DNA from 2 places in the Vogesella sp. EB genome. Region 1 is predicted to be linked to the other one. Evidence: riboswitches for the same ligand, from Rfam matches in the RefSeq annotation. Region 1 holds a riboswitch; the other holds the start of a gene.
The links. A riboswitch is a leader RNA that binds a small molecule or an ion and turns the genes downstream of it on or off. The one in region 1 is predicted to bind glycine.

Region 1 (9,426 bases):
GCAGGTGGCGCTGCAGGTAGTCGTGCTCGGCCGCATTCAGCGACGCCGCATTCAGCCCCTCGTAGACGTCGCCCATGAACGCCAGCACCGCCTGCTTGGCATTGTCCGGCGTGAAATCCGGCTGCCAGTCGTGGTAGCGGCCAACGTTGAGTTGCGCCAGCGCATCGCTGATGTCCATCAGCTGGCCGATATCGGCCGGCGACTTGTCGCGCAGCACGCGGATCAGCGCCATGCTGTGATCGAGGAAATCCGGCTGCGTGTACGGTACCGTCCGCGGCGGGGTGTCGAAATCCAGCGTTTTCGCCGGAGAAATAAGCATTAACATAGCAATCCTTGTCACGCGCAATGGCAGGGATTGTAACGCAGAGCCGAAACGCTTTTCAGGAGGGATGATGCGAGTATTGGTACAAAGAGTGCGCGAGGCGTCGGTCACCGTCGACGGCCAGGTCACCGGCGCGATCGGGGCCGGGCTGTTGCTGCTGGTCGGCATCGAGGCGCCGGACAGCCGCGCCGACAGCGAGTGGCTGGTGAAGAAGATCAGCCAGCTGCGCATTTTCAACGACGACGACGGCGTGATGAACCGTTCGCTGCTCGACTGCGGCGGCGAGGTGTTGGCGGTGAGCCAGTTCACCCTGTTCGCCACCACCAAAAAGGGCAATCGCCCCGGCTACAGTCGTGCAGCGCGGCCGGAGCAGTCGTCGCCGATGTTCGACGAATTCGTGCAGTTGCTGGGCGCGGCGCTGGGCAAGCCGGTGCCGACCGGAGTGTTCGGCGCCGACATGCAGGTGGCGCTGGTCAACGACGGCCCGGTCACCATCTGGCTGGACAGCAAGGCGCCGGAATGAGCGCTTTCCCCGCGCTGCAGAGCGCACGGCTGACGTTGCGCGAATTCCGGCCGCAGGATGCACCGGCACTGTTTGATATCTACCGCGATGCCGTGTCCATGCAATGGTTTGGCTCCGAGCCGCTGCAGACGCTGGCACAGGCCGAGGCGCAGGTGGCGGTCTTTATCGGCTGGCAGCAGCTGCCCAATCCGTGGCTGCGCTGGGCTGTCGAATCGCGGGCCGATCAGCAACTGGCGGGTAGCTGCGGCCTGTTCAAGTGGAATCGTGGCTGGCGCAGTTGCACGCTCGGTTACGAGCTGGCACCGGCTTATCGCGGGCAGGGCATGATGCGCGAGGCGTTGCAGCTGGCGCTGGACTGGGGCTTTGCGAACATGGCGCTTAACCGTATCGAGGCCCAGGTCCACCCGGACAATCTGCCGTCCATCCGCCTGCTGCAGGGCTTGGGCTTTGTGCAGGAAGGGCGTTTGCGCGAGGCCGGATTCTGGCTCGGCCAATATCATGACCTGCTGGCGTTTTCCTTGCTGCGGCAGGATTGGGTGCAGCCGTCCTGAACGAAGCGCGGCCAGGTTTGGCCGCGAAATTTTTAATCACGGAAAACCGATAATGACAACACAGATTCCGGCCTTGCTGATCATCGACATGCAGCAGGCGATGGCGCTGCCGCAGGCCGGCGAGCGCAACAACCCGCTGGCGGAGGCTAATATCGCGCGCCTGCTCGCCGCCTGGCGCGCCGGCGGTCACCCGGTGATCCACGTACGCCACATGTCGCGCACGCCGGGCTCGCTGTTCTGGCCCGGCCAGAGCGCCGCCGCGTTCCAGCCGGCTTTCCAGCCGCTGGACAGCGAGATGGTGTTCGAGAAGAACGTGCCCGATGCCTTCACCCACAGCGCGCTGGAGCGCGGGCTGCACGTGCGCGGGATTCGCCGTCTGCTGCTGGTTGGCGTCAGCACCAACAACTCGGTGGAATCTACCGCGCGCAGCGCCGGCAATCTCGGCTTCGACACGCTGGTGGTCAGCGACGCCACCTTCGCCTTCGCCAAGGCTGACTACCACGGCAGGCCGCGCAGCGCGGACGAGGTGCACGCGATGGCGCTGGCGAATCTGGATGGCGAGTATGCGCGGGTGCTGACGACCGAGCAGGCGCTGGCCTTGCTGGCGGCGGACTAAGAGCCGCTAACAAACCCCCTGATCCTGCGTTGCGCCTCCTTGCCGTACGACTTGTACTGTCTGCGTCGGCGCGCCTTGGCTCAGGTGCTCTGCGAGGTTTTGTTAGCGGTTCTAACTACGGTCGCCGCTCAGTCCTGCCGCTGCGCTGCCAGCCAGTGTTCGATGGCGTGGCAGGCCGGGCTCAGGATGTCGTCGTGGTCGGCGGCCAGGTTCAGGTTGTCTGCCGCCATGCTGCGCAGCCAGGTGATCTGGCGCTTGGCCAGCTGGCGGGTGGCGGCGATGCCGCGCTCGACGAATTCGGCGTGGCCGTACAGGCCGTCCTGGTATTCCCACGCCTGGCGGTAGCCGACGCAGCGCATCGACGGCAGCTCCAGCGACAGCTGCGGCCAACGTTCGCGGATGCGGCTGACCTCGTCGAGGAAACCCTGCTCCAGCATGATGTGGAAGCGTAGCGCGATGCGCTGGTGCAGCCAGCTGCGTTCGTCCGGATTCAGTGCCAGCCGCAGCAGGTTGCCGCGCGCGGCGTCGTCGCGGCCGCGTGCCAGCAGCGCCGACATGGTCTCGCCGCTGAGCAGGCAGATTTCCAGCGCGCGCTGGATGCGTTGCGAGTCATTGGGGGCGAGGCGGGCGGCGGTGACGGCGTCGAGGGTAGCGAGACGCGCGTGCATGGCCGGCCAGCCGAGGCGGGCGGCGTCGGCTTCCAGCTGCTGGCGCAGCGCCGGATCGGCCTGCGGCAGGTCGGACAGGCCGTCGGTCAGCGCCTTGAAATACAGCATGGTGCCGCCGACCAGCAGCGGCAGCTTGCCGCGGGCGTTGATGTCGGCGATCAGGCGGTTGGCGTCGGCGTGAAACTGCGCCGCGGAGTAGGCGTCCGTGGGGTCGATGATGTCGATCAGGTGGTGCGGGCACTGCGCCATCTCCGCCGCCGTCGGTTTGGCGGTGCCGATGTCCATGTCGCGGTAGACCAGCGCGGAATCGACGCTGATGATTTCGACCGGGAAACGCTCGGCCAGCGCCAGCGCGAGGCCGGTCTTGCCGGAGGCGGTGGGGCCCATCAACAGGATGGCGGCAGGATGATCGGACATGGCGGTGTCAGGTTAAGGAAATGGCCGGCCATTGTCGCATGGCGCGGCCGGCTGCGGCCAACGTTGGCCGCAGCGGCGACTCACCGGCGTGCTGCCGTTCAGCGTTCCAGCAGGTGGCGCTTGTCCTTCACCGGCAGCCAGTCGGCGTGGTCGGGCAGCGCGTCGATCTTGGCGGACAGCACCGGCCACAGCGGCGTCAGCTCGGCGTTGATGGCGATGAAGTCCTGCTGGTCGGACGGTAGGTCTTCCTCGGCGAAGATCGCCTCTGCCGGGCACTCTGCCACGCACAGCGTGCAGTCGATGCACTCGTCGGGGTCGATCACCAGGAAGTTGGGGCCGGCGTGGAAGCAGTCCACCGGACAGACATCGACGCAGTCGGTGTATTTACATTTGATGCAGGCTTCGGTTACAACGTGCGTCATCTGGGCGCGCTCCTTTTAATGGATGTGGGTGTCCGGGGTAATGCTTGAGTCGTTTAGTCAACATTTTAGTCGTCTCTCCCTATTTTCGCTGCTCCTGCCATGTCCGTCACTGCTCCCGTTCCCGTTTTGCCCTATCGCGGCCGCTTTGCGCCCAGCCCCACCGGCCTCTTGCACGCCGGCTCGCTGACCACCGCAGTCGGCAGTTATCTGGAGGCCAAGCGCCACGGCGGCGAGTGGTGGCTGCGCATGGAGGACCTCGACCCGCCGCGCGAGATGCCCGGCGCCGCCGACGCCATCCTGCGTACGCTGCAGGCCTTCGGCTTCGAGTGGGACGGCGAGCTGGTGTACCAGCACGACCGCCACGAGCGGTATCGCGCGGCGCTGGCGCAGCTGGTGGCGCAGGGTGACGCCTATGGCTGCGCCTGCACGCGCAAGGAGATCGCCGCCGCCGGCCGTCACGGCGCCGACGGCATGGTCTATCCCGGCACCTGCCGTCACGGCGTGGCGCCGGGGCGCAGCGCGCGCGCGTGGCGGCTGCGGGTGGACGACAGCCTGACCGTGTTTCACGACCGCTTGCAGGGCGAGTACGGCCAGCATCTGCAAAGCGAGATCGGCGATTTCGTGCTGCTGCGCGCCGACGGCTTCTGGGCCTACCAGCTGGCGGTGGTGGTGGACGACATCGCGCAGGGCATGACCGACATCGTGCGCGGGGCCGACCTGCTGGTGTCCACGCCGCGCCAGCTGTGGCTGCGGCAGAAGCTGGGCGGGCCGGCGGTGACGCACTGCCACCTGCCGCTGATGGTCAACGCCGCCGGCGAGAAGCTGTCGAAACAGACGCTGGCGCCGGCGATCGACGCCAGGTCGGCCGCCGCCGGGCTGCGGCAGGCGCTGACGCGGCTGGGGCATGCGCCGCCAGCGGAGGCGGGCGACGTGGCCGAGCTGTGGCAGTGGGCGCGCGGCCACTGGCAGCTGGCGCGGGTGCCGGCGGGACCTATCGTCATTGCATAGTGAACTTGGTATACAATCGCCACCCTTTCGCCAGACGGGCCTCTTTCGAGGCCCGTTTGTCATGACAGAGCAACCGGAACAGGTTGCCAGGGTGCCGCTGCCAGGCGGCGGCACGCAGACAGAGCAAAGCGGCCGCGCCGCCCATTCAGGACCCTCGAATAATCATGCAGGATTTCATCGCTTGCACGGCCGCCGCGCCGTGCCCGTTTTCCCGTTTATCGCAGCGTTCTTCCGCAAGGAGGGCTGCATGAGTCACGCTCCGCAAACCGCCGCCAAAGGCAAACTCGGCATCTGGATGTGCACCGCGCTGGTGGTGGGCAACATGATCGGCTCCGGTGTGTTCCTGCTGCCGGCGTCGCTGGCGCAGTACGGCGGCGCCTCGCTGATCGGCTGGGTGATCACCTCGCTGGGCGCGATCTGCCTCGCGCTGGTGTTCGCGCGGCTGGCGACGCTGCTGCCGCACAAGGCCGGCGGCCCGTATGCCTACATCCACGAAGGCTTCGGCGATTTCGCCGGCTTCCTCATCGCCTGGGGCTACTGGATCGCGCTGTGGGCCGGCAATGCCGCGCTGACCGTGGCCGGCGTCAGCTATCTGGGGGTGTTCTTCCCGCAGCTGAACGACAGCAACCTCGCCGCCGGCGCCACCGCCATCGGCCTGATCTGGCTGGTGACGTGGATCAACAGTCGCGGCGCGCAAAGCTCCGGCCGGGTGGCGATCGTCACCACCCTGATCAAGCTGCTGCCGCTGGCCGGGGTCACCGTCGCCGGCCTGCTGTACCTCAACCCCGATTTTGTCGTGTTCAACCCGCAGCACAAGCCGCTGTCGGAGGCGATCCCGGCGACCATGGCGCTGACGCTGTGGGCCTTCCTCGGGCTGGAGTCGGCGTCGGTGCCGGCCGGTGACGTCGAGCGGCCGGAGCGCACCATCCCGCGCGCCACGGTGCTGGGCACGCTGCTTGCCGCCGCGCTGTACATCGCCAGCACTGTCGCGTTGCAGGGGCTGATGCCGGCGGCGACGTTGGCCGCATCGGCGGCACCGTTTGCCGATGCCGCGCGCAGCCTGTGGGGCGATTGGGCGTACTACGCCGTCGGCCTCGGTGCGGTGATTTCCTGCTTTGGCGCGCTCAACGGCTGGTGCCTGATGCAGGGCCACATCCCGGCCGCCGCCGCGCGCGACAAGCTGTTCCCGGCCTTCTTCAAGCGCGAGAACGCGGCCGGCGTGCCCATCGTCGGCCTGCTGCTGTCCACGCTGCTGGTCACCATCCTGCTGGCGTGCAAGTACGCCGGCGGCGACAGCGGGGTGCAGATCTTCGAGTTCGTGATTTTGCTGGCCACCGCCACCACCTTGCTGCCGTACGCGTTCTGCGCGATGGCGCTGTTGGCGGTGATGCTGCAGCGCCAACGCCAGTTCCATCCCCGCGACTGGCTGGCGCCGCTGGCGTTCTCCGGCGGCGGCTTCGTGTTCGCGCTGTGGACCATTTTTGGCTCCGGTGCCGAGGTGGTGATGTGGGGCGTGCTGTTGCTGCTGGCCGGGCTGCCGGTGTATTTGTGGCAACTGCGTGAAAATATCGTAAAAGCATAAAACGCCGCTAAAAGGTTGGCCGCAAAGCCCTTCCGGCGTTGCGGCCAACCTTCTTTGCGCCAAGTGTCTGATCCTGTTGCAAAACCCGACTTGCCAAGCGCCATGGCTGCGCTGATAATGCGCCCATTCCGCAGGAGAGAGCCGCGCCGGACCAAACCGGACGCCGCCGCCGAAGGCGCAAGTGCACCCGCAATCGCTCAGGCAAAAGGACTGCAAGAATCGGGCCGTAACCGGCCCGCAGAATCTGGAGAGCGGCGCGTACAGCGCCCACCGAAGGGGCTAACGGCGCAATGCCGGAAAATCTCAGGTGCAGGGACAGAGGGGTGTGAGGTAGGGACAAATCTCACTCCTAAGGACTTGCAATGACGGCCCCGAAACGTACCCCTTTATTTGATGCCCACGTCGCTTCCGGCGCGAAGATGGTTGATTTCGCCGGCTGGGAAATGCCGATCCACTACGGCTCGCAGCTGAAAGAGCACGAGATCGTGCGTAGTGACGCCGGCATGTTCGACGTGTCGCACATGACCGTGGTCGATATCAGTGGCAGCGACGCCAAGGTCTGGCTGCAAAAGCTGATCGCCAACGACGTGGCCAAGCTCGGCTTCGAAGGCAAGGCGCTGTACTCCGGCATGCTCAACGACGATGGCGGCGTGGTCGACGACCTGATCGTGTACCTGACCGCCACCGGCTACCGCATGGTGATCAATGCCGGCACCACCGAAAAAGACCTGGCGTGGATGGACAAGCAGTCCGCCGGTTTCGACGTGCAGCTGCAAGTGCGCCGCGACCTGGCCATGCTGGCCGTGCAAGGCCCGACCGCGATTGCCAAGGTGTGCAGCGTGAAGCCAGCCCTGGCCGAGCAGATCCAGGCACTGAAAGTGTTCCAGGGTCTGCCGTCCGGCGACTGGTTCTACGCCCGCACCGGCTACACCGGTGAAGACGGCCTCGAAATCATGATCCCGGCCGATCAGGCCATCACCTTCTTCAACGAACTGAAAGCCGCCGGCGTGGCGCCGATCGGTCTGGGCGCGCGCGACACCCTGCGTCTGGAAGCCGGCATGAACCTGTACGGCCACGACATGGACGAAACCGTGTCGCCGCTGCAGGCCGGCATGGGCTGGACCATCGCCTGGAACCCGGAAGAGCGCGACTTCATCGGCCGCAAGGCACTGGCCGCGCAAAAAGCCGCCGGCGTCCCGATGAAGCAGGTCGGTCTGGTGCTGGAAGGCCGCGGCGTGCTGCGCGAAGGCCAGAAGGTCGTGGTCGACGGTGCCGAAGGCATCATCACCAGCGGCACCTTCTCGCCGACCCTGAAACACTCCATCGCCATCGCCCGCGTCCCGGCTGCCACCGGCGCCACCGCCCAGGTTGACCTGCGCGGCACGCTGACCGACGTGCGTGTGGTGAAAATGCCGTTCGTGCGCAACGGCAAGAAAGTTTTTGAATAAGCTGGTGTATAACGACGGGGCGAGCCGAGGCAGTCCCGATCCACACCATGACAACGCATTTTTCTGGAGAGAAACCATGAGCAACATTCCTGCCGAACTGAAATACGTATCCAGCCACGAATGGCTGCGCCTGGAAGCCGACGGCTCCGTAACCGTAGGCATCACCGAGCACGCACAAGAGCTGCTGGGTGACATCGTATTTGTCGAGCTGCCAGCCGTTGGCGCCAACCTGGCGGCCGACGAGCAAGCCGGTGTGGTGGAATCGGTGAAGGCCGCTTCCGACGTGTACGCGCCGATCGCCGGTGAAATCCTGGAAGTGAACGCCGAACTGGAAGCCAACCCGGAGCTGGCCAACAGCGAGCCGTACGCCGCTGGCTGGTTCTTCAAGATCAAGCCGGCCAACGCCGCTGATCTGGACGGCCTGCTGGACGCAGCGACTTACGCTGCCGAAATCGGCGCCTGATGAACGAGCCCTGCTGTCGTCAGACAGTAGGGCTTTTTGTTTTTTAGCCACGGACCACACGGAAACACACGTCCCACCGGCAGCCTGCCTGCCCCGTGTCCTTCCGTGTGTTTCGTGGCTTATTTAGCAAACGGAATCGAAGACATGTCGCTCTCGCAACTCTTCAATCATCAAGAATTCATCGCCCGCCACATCGGCCCGTGCGAATCCGAAAAAGCCGACATGCTGGCCGCCATCGGCGTCAGCTCCGTCGAAGACCTGGTGGCACAGACCGTGCCGGCCGGCATCCGCTTCAACCGCGCGCTGGACCTGCCGCCGGCGATGCGTGAAGCCGACGCACTGGCGGCACTGAAAACCGTCGCCAGCAAGAACATCGTCAACAAGTCCTTCATCGGTCTGGGTTACTACCCGGTACAGGTGCCAGGCGTGATCCTGCGCAACGTGCTGGAAAACCCGGGCTGGTACACCGCCTACACCCCGTACCAGGCCGAAATCGCCCAGGGCCGCCTGGAAGCGCTGCTCAACTTCCAGCAGATGGTGATCGACCTGACCGGTCTGGAACTGGCCAACGCCTCGCTGCTGGACGAAGCCACCGCCGCCGCCGAAGCGATGACGCTGGCGCGCCGTGTGTCGAAAGTGAAGTCCGAACAGTTCTTCGTCGATAGCCGCGTGCTGCCGCAGACGCTGGACGTGCTGAAGACCCGCGCCGAATACTTCGGCTTCGAGCTGGTGCTGGGCCATCCGGAAGAAGCCGGCAACGGCGACTACTTCGGCGCGCTGTTCCAGTACCCGGGCGAATCCGGTGAACTGCTGGACCTGACCCCGTACATCGCTGCGGCAAAAGCCCGTGGCGCGGTGGCCATCGTGGCTGCCGACGTGATGGCGCTGGTGGCACTGAAATCGCCGGCCGAAATGGGCGCCGACGTGGCGGTGGGCAACACCCAGCGCTTCGGCGTGCCGATGGGCTTCGGCGGCCCGCACGCTGCCTACTTCGCCTTCCGCGACGACATGAAGCGTTCCGCGGCCGGCCGCATCATCGGCGTGTCCATCGATGCCAAGGGCAAGACCGCGCTGCGCATGGCGCTGCAGACCCGCGAGCAGCACATCCGCCGCGAAAAAGCCAACTCCAACATCTGCACCAGTCAGGTTTTGTTGGCCAATATGGCCGGCATGTACGCGGTGTACCACGGTCCGGAAGGCGTCAAGCGCATCGCCACCCGCATCCACCGTCTGGCGGCGATCTTCGCCCACGCGGTGAAGGCCGCCGGCGGCAAGCTGGTATTCGACCGCTTCTACGACACGGTACAGGTTGAGCTGGGCGATCGTGCGGCCAACGTTTACGCCGCGGCTCTGGCCGCCGGCATCAACCTGCGCGATGCCGGCAACGGCGTGCTGGGCGTGGCCTT
Region 2 (9,426 bases), on a different contig from region 1:
ATAAGGTGGCGACGCGATCGGGCCGGTCGCATCCTTGGCCGCCAGATACCATGGCCGCCCGGTCGGGTCGTAGCCTTCCGGTACTTTCGGCGCACCGGTGAACTGGGTCATAGTCTTGTCCGGCTGACCGATGTACATGTCGTCAAAACCACCGGCATCGCGCGCCTGGTCCAGCACCGGCTGCAATTCGCCGGTACCGAAGCGCGGCAGCGCCGAGGCGACGATCTTCTGGCGGGTGGACACCCACTCTGCAACAAAGCTCGCCTTGCTGTTGGCGGCCTGATTGATTTCGTTACGGATAGCACTGGACAGGGCGTCGCTCATTTTCCAGTACGCGACGGCACAGAACATGACCGCGAGTACCGTCAGTACCAGCAGCACGAAGGCCATCAGGCGAGTACGCAATGACATCATGATGTGTATTCCCCACTGAATTTTGTAAGTTATGGTGCGGCATAGTACTACTAAGCCCACCTGTGGTTATTTGTTTATATTCACAAAGCCATTTCATGGCATTTCGTTAACAACGGAATTTTGTATTCTGCGCACAATCCTCATTATCTGGCATTTTTATATAACAATATCGAAACAATCTGGCAACAAACCGCCCTTGCCAATGTCAAAGATGGCGTTCGCCACCCAAGGCTGCCTGCAATACCAACATCGCATGTCGCACTTTTGCAGGTTGCCCCTCGCGCCGCGGTGTCACCATCCACAACGGCAATTCCGGCAGGCTCCACTCGCTCAGCACCGGCTGCAGCAGACCGGCGGCCAGTTCCTTGCGTACTTCCGGCTCCGGTTGCAAGGACAGACCCAGGCCTTCCAGCACGAAGGCCCGTGCCGACAGGATATTGTTGCTGCTGATACGGGGCGGCATCGATAAAGTCACCGTTTCTGCCCCGCGCGTCAACTGCAAGCGGCTCAGGCCTTCGTGCGCGGCCACCCCGACCCAGTCGTGCTGCAACAGCTCGGCCGGTGTTTGCGGCAGGCCATGCTTTGCAACATAGACCGGCGACGCACAAATGACAAAGTGCCAGTCGGCCAGATGGCGCGCCACCAGCGACGAATCCTTCAGCTTGCCGGCCCGGATCGCGAGATCAATCTGCAACTCCAGCAGGTCCACCATCTCGTCGTGAAAGAACAGCCGCAGGCTGAGGCCGGGGTTGGCCTCAAGCAAGGGCGCCAGCGCGCTGCTGAGCACGCCGCCGGCGAAGCCGCTGGGCGCGGAGATGCGCAGCTCGCCCACCGGCGCGTCGCGCAGCGCCGACAGCTGCTGCTCCGCCTGCCGCGCCGCCGCCAGCATCGCGGCGCAGCCCTGGTAGAACAGCTGCCCGGCCTCGGTCAGCGTCAGCTTGCGCGTGGTGCGCTGTAGCAAGGTGACGCCATGGCGTTGCTCCAGCCGCCGTAAATGCTGACTGACCGCCGACGGCGTGATGCCAAGGCTCTGCGCTGCCGCGTTCATCGAGCCTTTCTCGATCACCCGGGCAAACACCGCCATGCTGCGCAATTCGTCCATATTCATTATTTCAAATTAACAATTAATCAATTTTACGACGGATTATCGGAGTGTGAATCGGCAATTACACTGCCCTCATCAATCACCGCCCGTCAGCGGGCAGCTAGGAGCACTCATGAAAATCGCACTGATCGGCGCCAGCGGCTTTGTCGGCTCGGCCATCCTGAAAGAACTGCTGTCGCGCAATGTCGCGGTTACCGCCATCGCCAGCCGTCCCGAGCGCATCGGCGCTGCGGCCAACCTTGAGGTGGTGGCCGCCGATGCCTATGACGCCGACGCGGTGGCCCGTGCCGTGGCCGGCCACGACGTGGTGATCAGCGCCTTCAACCCCGGCTGGGACAAGGCCGACATCCGCGCGCTGTTCCTCGCCGGCCACCAGGCTATCGTCGCCGGGGTCAAGACCGCCGGTGTACCGCGCTTCATCGAGATCGGCGGTGCCGGCAGCCTGTTCGTCGCCCCCGGCGTGCAGCTGATCGACACCCCGCACTTCCCGGCGGAGTACAAGGAAGGTGCCGAGGGCGCGCGCCAGGCGCTGAACCTGCTGCAACAGGAAACGCAGCTGGACTGGGTGTTCGTGTCGCCACCGGCGCTGCTGTCGCCGGGCGTGCGCAGCGGCCAGTACCGTCTCGGCGGTAACGAGCTGCTGATGGCCGGCGAAGCACCGGCCGGCATCAGCGACGCCGACCTCGCCGTGGCGGTGGTGGACGAAGCGCTGCAGCCGCAACACCACCGTCAGCGCTTTACCGTCGCCAGCGTCTGATTCACGCCGCGATAGCGCACCTTATATAAGCATACGGTTTTGCAGTGCAAACCCTGCCGAACGCCCGATCCGACTGGATCGGCGCGTTTGCGGCGGGGTTTTTTGTTGCAACAGCACATTGAATACTGTCGTCGATGCGTTGACAGCCGCGCGCCGCTTCACTAGATTGCGACCAGCCAATCAAGCCGCTGCAGGAGAGACTGTCATTCGCTGACAGCGCCGAAGGGGAATCGCCCCGGAAACTCTCAGGCAAAAGAACTGCAGCGACGTCTGGCACTCTGGAGAGTAGATCAGCCGCAAGGCCGGATCTCGCCGAAGGAAGCATGGCCCGGTGAGTACACCGTGCGCCGCAATCTCTCAGGCAAAGGGACAGAGGGGGCATCGTCCGGCAGACGCCGGGCGGGCGCCATTGTCCTTTACGCCGCACATCCATGCGTCAACGCCCTGCCCGACCCTGCCGCCACTACCAGCGCGGTTGCGGCCAACCTTTGCCGTTCGCGCCAAGAAAAAGGAATGCACGATGTTTACCAAAGAGATGGAGATTGCCGGTTTCGACGACGCACTGTGGGCCGCGATGCAGGCCGAGGCACAACGCCAGGAAGACCACATCGAGCTGATCGCCTCCGAGAACTACACCAGTCCGCGCGTGATGCAGGCGCAAGGCAGCCAACTGACCAACAAATACGCCGAGGGCTATCCCGGCAAGCGCTACTACGGCGGCTGCGAGCACGTCGATGTCGCCGAGCAGCTGGCCATCGACCGCGCCAAGCAACTGTTCGGCGCCGACTACGCCAACGTGCAGCCGCACTCCGGCAGCCAGGCCAACGCCGCGGTGTACATGGCGCTGCTGCAGCCGGGCGACACCGTGCTGGGCATGAGTCTGGCGCACGGCGGCCACCTCACCCACGGTGCCAAGGTCAACTTCTCCGGCAAGATCTACAACGCGGTGCAGTACGGCATCAACGTGGACACCGGCGAGATCGACTACGACGAAGTGCAGCGTCTGGCCAGCGAACATAAGCCGAAGATGCTGGTCGCCGGCTTCTCCGCCTACTCGCTGGTGGTGGACTGGGCGCGCATGCGCGAGATCGCCGACAGCGTCGGCGCGTATTTCTTTGTCGACATGGCGCACGTCGCCGGCCTGGTGGCCGCCGGCCTGTACCCGAACCCGATTCCGTACGCACACGTGGTGACCACCACCACCCACAAGACACTGCGCGGCCCGCGCGGCGGCCTGATCCTGGCACAAGCCAATCCGGAGCTGGAAAAGAAACTGCAGTCGCTGGTGTTCCCCGGCATCCAGGGCGGCCCGCTGATGCACGTGATCGCCGCCAAGGCGGTAGCCTTCCTCGAGGCGTTGCAGCCGGAATTCGTCGACTACCAGAAACAGGTACTGGCCAACGCCCGCGCCATGGTGGCGGTGTTCCAGCAGCGCGGCTACACGGTGGTATCCGGCAAGACCGATGACCACCTGTTCCTGCTGAGCCTGATCGACAAGGGCCTCACCGGCAAGGCCGCCGACGCCGCGCTGGGTGCCGCCTGCATCACCGTCAACAAGAACGCGGTACCGAACGACCCGCAAAGCCCGTTCGTCACCAGCGGCATCCGCATCGGCAGCCCGGCCATCACCAGCCGCGGCTTCAAGGAAGCGGAAGCCGGCCAGGTGGCGCACTGGGTGTGTGACATCCTCGACGACATCGACAACGCCGATGTCGCCGCCCGCGTGAAACGCCAGGTGGCGGAGCTGTGCGCCGCCTTCCCGGTTTATCGCTAAGAACGTGGTGCACGATCTCGCGAGCTAGAGCGAGACAAGGCGAAAACGACTGAGGAAGCGGAGTTGACATCGGGTCAATGAGCATTCCGAAGCCGTTTTCAACGCGGTATCGCCGAAGCGCAGCAGATCGTGCACAGGTTCAAGCAGCAGCGGGCGCCGTCCAGCGGATGGCGCCCGACTATAATGAAAACTAGCCCTGCGCCGCAGGCACCACCTCAAGAGAAGCAACATGGCAATCAGTGTTTTTGATTTGTTCAAGATCGGCATCGGCCCGTCCAGCTCCCACACCGTCGGCCCGATGCGCGCGGCGCGGCAATTCGTCGCCCGGCTGGAAAAGGACGGCCTGCTGACACAGACCGCCGCGGTCAAGTCCGAAATGTTCGGTTCTCTCGGTGCCACCGGCAAAGGCCACGGCAGCGATGTGGCGGTGCTGCTCGGGCTGCAGGGCGAATACCCGGACCTGGTCGATACCGATGCCGTGGACGGCATGCTGGCCGCCATCCGCAACAACAAGCGCATCGCGCTGCTGGGCACGCACGAGATCGACTTCATCGAGTCCGAACACCTGATCCTGCACAAGCGCAAGGCGCTGCCCTATCACCCTAACGGCATGATCTTCGAGGCGTTTGCCGCCGACGGCAGCAGCCTGTCCAAGCGCGCCTACTACTCGGTCGGCGGCGGCTTCGTGGTCGACGAGGCGGCGATCGACGCCGGCTTCGTACCACCGGGCGTCACCGAGCTGAAGCACCCGTTCAAGAGCGGCGCCGAGCTGCTGGCGCTGTGCCAGCGCCACGGCAAGAGCATCAGCCAGATCATGCTGGAGAACGAGCTGGCGTGGCGCAGCGAGGAAGAAGTGCGCGCCGGCCTGCTCAACATCTGGCACGTGATGCAGGCCTGCGTGAAGCGCGGCTGCGAGCGCGAAGGCATCCTGCCAGGCGGCATGAAGGTCAAGCGTCGCGCCGCCGACATGCACCGCAAGCTGCTGTCGTCGCCGGAAGCGGCGCTGCGCGACCCGCTGACGGTGCTGGACTGGGTCAACCTGTACGCGCTGGCGGTGAACGAGGAAAACGCCGCCGGTGGCCGCGTGGTGACCGCGCCGACCAACGGTGCCGCCGGCATCATCCCGGCGGTACTGCACTACTACGCGCGCTTCATCCCCGGCGCCAGCGACGACGGCATCGTGCGCTTTTTGCTGACTGCTGGCGCCATCGGCATCCTGTTCAAGCTCAACGCCTCCATTTCCGGTGCCGAAGTCGGCTGCCAGGGCGAAGTCGGCTCCGCCTGTTCGATGGCGGCCGGCGGCCTGGCCGAAGTGCTGGGCGGCACGCCGGAGCAGGTGGAAAACGCCGCCGAGATCGGCATGGAACACAATCTGGGCCTGACCTGCGACCCGGTCGGCGGCCTGGTACAGGTGCCGTGCATCGAGCGCAACGCGATGGCGTCGATCAAGGCCATCAACGCGGCGCGGATGTCGCTGCGCGGCGACGGCCAGCACTTCGTGTCGCTGGACCGCGTGATCAAGACCATGCGCGACACCGGCCGCGACATGAGCACCAAGTACAAGGAAACCGCTCGCGGCGGGCTGGCGATCAACGTGATCGAGGTGCCGGTCAACATCGTCGAGTGCTGAGCCCGCCTGTCAAAAAATCTGCGGCCAACCTTGTGCAAGGTTGGCCGCAACGACAAAGCCCGCCTTGACGGCGGGCTTTTTGCATCGTCAACGTCCGGCGTTACAGGAAGCGCGCCGGCGCGTACGGCGCCGGGTCGGTGAACGGCGCTTCGCCGCAGATCACCTGCGCCAGCAGTTGGCCGCATACCGGCCCCAGCGTCAGGCCGTGGTGGGCGTGGCCGAAGTTGAACCACAAGCCCTTGTGGCGCGGCGCGGCGCCCAGCGCCGGGCGCATGTCCGGCAGGCACGGCCGGCTGCCCAGCCACGGCGTGGCATCCAGCCGCTCACCGAGCGGGAACAGCCCGCGCGCCAGCGCCTCGGCCTGCTCCAGCTGCGCGTAGTTGGGCGCGGCGTCGCGGCGCGCCAGCTCCACGCCGGTGGCGATGCGCAGGCCGCGCTGCATCGGCGACACCACGAAGCCGCCTTCCACGTCGGCCACGGTGTAGCTCAGCCCCGGCCCCAGCGGCTGGTAGTGCATGTGGTAGCCGCGCTTGGTCTGCAGCGGAATGCGGTAGCCCAGCGGCTGGAAAATGTCATCGGACCACGGCCCCATGGCGACGACGACCTGCGCCGCGCGCAGCGTGCCGCCACTGGTGGCCACCTGCCAGCCGCTGCCGTCCGGCGTCAGCGACGTGGCGGCCTGTTGCAGCACGGTGCCGCCCAGGCTTTCGAAATAGGCGGCATAGCCGCGGGTCAGCGCACCCGGATCGCTGATACGCTGCGGGTCGCGCCAGTGCACCGCGCCGGCAAAGCCTTCGCCCAACCCCGGCTCGGCGGCGCGCAGCTGCGCCGCGTCCAGTATCTGCAGTTGCAGGCCGTGTTCGGCGGCGATGCGGCGCGCGTTGGCGGCCTCGGCGGCAAAGCCGGCCTCGCTGCGGTAGGCCTCGTACAGGCCATCGTCGCTGCACAACTCCCGCATATTGGCCGCGGCGATCAGCGTGGCGTGTTCGTCCAGGCTGCGGCTGATCAGCGGCAGCATATCGCGCGCGGCGGCGGCGAGGCGATGCGGCGCGGAGGCACGGAAGTAGCGCCACAGCCACGGCGTGCTCTGCAGCAGGCTGGACGGCTGGTAGCGCACGTCGGTGGAGCGGTTGCGGCCGATGCGCAGCACGCTGGCCAGGTCACGCGGGAAGCCATACGGCACCACGGCGGCGCGTTCCAGCAAGCCGGCGTTGCCGTGGCTGGTTTCCTCGCCGGGGGCGCGGCGGTCCAGCAGCGCCACGCGCAGGCCGCGTTGTTGCAGGGCGATGGCGCTGGAGACGCCGATCATGCCGGCGCCGAGGACAATGATGTCGAAATCCATGTTTTGCTTCTTTCAGATGCAGTTGCCATGGGCGCTGCGGCCAGCGGCCATGGCAACGGGATCTGCAAGGTTGGCCGCAGCCTGCGGCCAACCTTGCACGCCGCTTACTTGGCGATGATGTCGCGGTGGAAGTACTTGTGCGACAGCTTGCTGAGGGTGCCGTCCTGCTTCAGGCTGGCAATCGCCTTGTCCAGCTCGGCCTTGCGCGGGTCGCCCTTGCGCACGCCCATGCCGGTGCCCTCGCCGAGGGTGGCGAAATCGCTGAGCACGCCGCCGGCAAAGTCAAAGTCCTTGCCCTGCGGCTTGCTGAGGAAGCCTTCCATCGCAGTCTGCGCTTCCTGCACCCCGGCATCCAGACGACCGGCGGCCAGATCAAGGAAAATCTGCGCCTGGTCGCGGTAGGCCACCACCTTCACACCGTGTTTCTCCCAATGCTTGCGCACGAAGTCTTCCTGGGTGGCGCCCTGCAGCACGCCGACGGTCTTGCCTTTCAGGCTAGCCACGGTCGGCGTCAGCTTGCTGTCGCGACGCGCCACCATCTGGATCGGCACGATGTAGATCGGGGCGGTGAAGTCGATCGACTCGCGGCGCTTGGCGGTGATGTTCATCGCCGAGTTGATGGCGTCGAATTTCTTCGCCTTCAGGCCGGGGATCAGGCCCTCGAACGAGGTTTCCACCCAGCTGCACTTGGCGGCCATGCGCTCGCAGATCGCCTTGCCGACATCGATATCGAAGCCGACCAGCTGGCCGTCGGCCTGCTTGCTCTCGAACGGCGGGTAGAACGGCTCCAGCCCCATGCGCAGCGGCGCACCCTGCGCCATGGCGGTACCGGCGAGGCAGGCCAGCAGGGGGAAAACGGCATTGCGAACGCGTTTGCTGATCATGAAATGTCTCCTTTGTTCCTGTAGCGGGTAACGTCCCGTCCCGTTGCGCCTGGCCAGGCCATGGCGCCTGCGTGGTTTGGCAGCCGGCGGGGCTGCGTTCACGTCTTGCTTTGGCTCGGCCACAAGATAGACATTTTTTCCACTTTGGACAATTAATTTATAAAAAATCTGGGCGCCACCCGCCAGACACGGCAATCAAAGCCGATCTATTCATGACAAAGCCATGTCGCAAATTGCAACTTATCACTTAAATAACAATAACTTGCCGTCAAATCAACATCAAAAAACGTACGCAGAACTCTGTGGAATTGGTAATCGCACAATTTGTAGACTTTTTTTCCACAATGGAATTTAATACAACAAACAAGCCTGCCCGCCACGGCCTACCGCCCGGCAGCGCCCGACCACACCAATACGAGAGTCCAGCATGAACCACATCGACCACCACGCCGCCCCCCTGCTCCTCAACCAGCAACAGGTACGCGACTACCTGTCGGCGCTGCCGGTGCGCGCCGCGCTGAGCGCGCTGTTCCAGGCACTGGCGAACGAACGCGCGGTGCAGCCGGCGCAGACGCTGACCCTGTTCCCGCAAGGCGCCGGCGATGTCATCACCTATCAGGGCGTGCTGGCCGATGCCGGCGTGTTCGGCGCCAAGCTGTCGCCCTACATCGTCACCGACGGCCGCCCGGTGATCAGCGCCTGGACCAGCCTGATGTCGATGCAAACCGGCCAGCCGCTGCTGTTCTGCGATTCCGGCCTGCTGACGGTGGAGCGCACCGCCGGCACCAGCGCGCTGGCCATCGACCTGCTGGCGCGGCAGGACAGCCGCCAGCTGACGCTGATCGGCTGCGGCGCGCTCGGCCAGGCGCACCTGCGCCACGTGCTGCCGCTGCGCGACTGGCAGCGCATCTGCGTGTACGCGCCGGATCTCGCCGCCAAGCCGGAACTGCAGCAGCAACTGCAGGCGCTGGATGCGCGCATCAAAATCAGCAGCAGCGTGGATGCCGCCTGTGACAACAGTGACGTGATCATGCTGTGCACCTCCTCCGCCGCGGCGGTGCTGGACCCGGCAACACTGAACAAAGCGGCGCTGATCACCTCGATCAGCACCAATGCCGTCAACGCGCACGAGGTGGCACCGGCCAGCCTCGCCGCGATGGACGTGTACTGCGACCACAAGCACAGCACGCCGGACAGCGCCGGCGAGATGGTGCTCGCCAGCCAGCAGGGCAGCTGGCAGCGCGAGCGCATCGTCGGTGATCTGGCCGACCTGGTCAGCCAGCGCTGCGCACTGCCGGACTACCAGCGCCCGGTGTTCTTCCGCTCCATCGGCATGGGGCTGCAGGACATCGCCATCGCCTGCGCGCTGCTGCAACAGGCCCAGGCCGCGCAATGAGTCCGCAGCGGCACACCGCGGACTGTCTGATAGCGGCCGGCGGGCGCGAGGCTTGTGCCCTGCCCGCCGCATCAGGCACTATCGCTGTCCCTGCCGTTGCGCCCGAACCGACCATGACGCCCAC

Region 2: linked by a shared signal. The riboswitch ahead of glyA (serine hydroxymethyltransferase) and the one ahead of gcvT (glycine cleavage system aminomethyltransferase GcvT) in region 1 are both predicted to bind glycine.

What each region holds. Positions count from the first base shown of each region.
Region 1 is NZ_LFDT01000014.1:43,579-53,004, reverse strand. Features, by position in the region: gene yaaA (peroxide stress protein YaaA) at 1-325, opposite strand, end outside; gene dtd (D-aminoacyl-tRNA deacylase) at 393-845, shown strand; gene ACG97_RS09935 (GNAT family N-acetyltransferase) at 842-1,396, shown strand; gene ACG97_RS09930 (cysteine hydrolase family protein) at 1,449-2,012, shown strand; gene miaA (tRNA (adenosine(37)-N6)-dimethylallyltransferase MiaA) at 2,141-3,097, opposite strand; gene fdxA (ferredoxin FdxA) at 3,196-3,519, opposite strand; gene gluQRS (tRNA glutamyl-Q(34) synthetase GluQRS) at 3,619-4,527, shown strand; gene ACG97_RS09910 (amino acid permease) at 4,775-6,109, shown strand; glycine riboswitch at 6,231-6,332, shown strand; glycine riboswitch at 6,344-6,438, shown strand; gene gcvT (glycine cleavage system aminomethyltransferase GcvT) at 6,472-7,557, shown strand; gene gcvH (glycine cleavage system protein GcvH) at 7,634-8,020, shown strand; gene gcvP (aminomethyl-transferring glycine dehydrogenase) at 8,165-9,426, shown strand, end outside.
Region 2 is NZ_LFDT01000004.1:106,464-115,889, reverse strand. Features, by position in the region: gene ACG97_RS04080 (methyl-accepting chemotaxis protein) at 1-414, opposite strand, end outside; gene ACG97_RS04075 (LysR family transcriptional regulator) at 620-1,516, opposite strand; gene ACG97_RS04070 (NAD(P)-dependent oxidoreductase) at 1,632-2,276, shown strand; glycine riboswitch at 2,458-2,547, shown strand; gene glyA (serine hydroxymethyltransferase) at 2,797-4,050, shown strand; gene ACG97_RS04060 (L-serine ammonia-lyase) at 4,280-5,680, shown strand; gene ACG97_RS04055 (FAD-binding oxidoreductase) at 5,781-7,022, opposite strand; gene ACG97_RS04050 (ABC transporter substrate-binding protein) at 7,127-7,906, opposite strand; gene ACG97_RS04045 (ornithine cyclodeaminase family protein) at 8,334-9,302, shown strand; gene ACG97_RS04040 (transcriptional regulator) at 9,416-9,426, shown strand, end outside.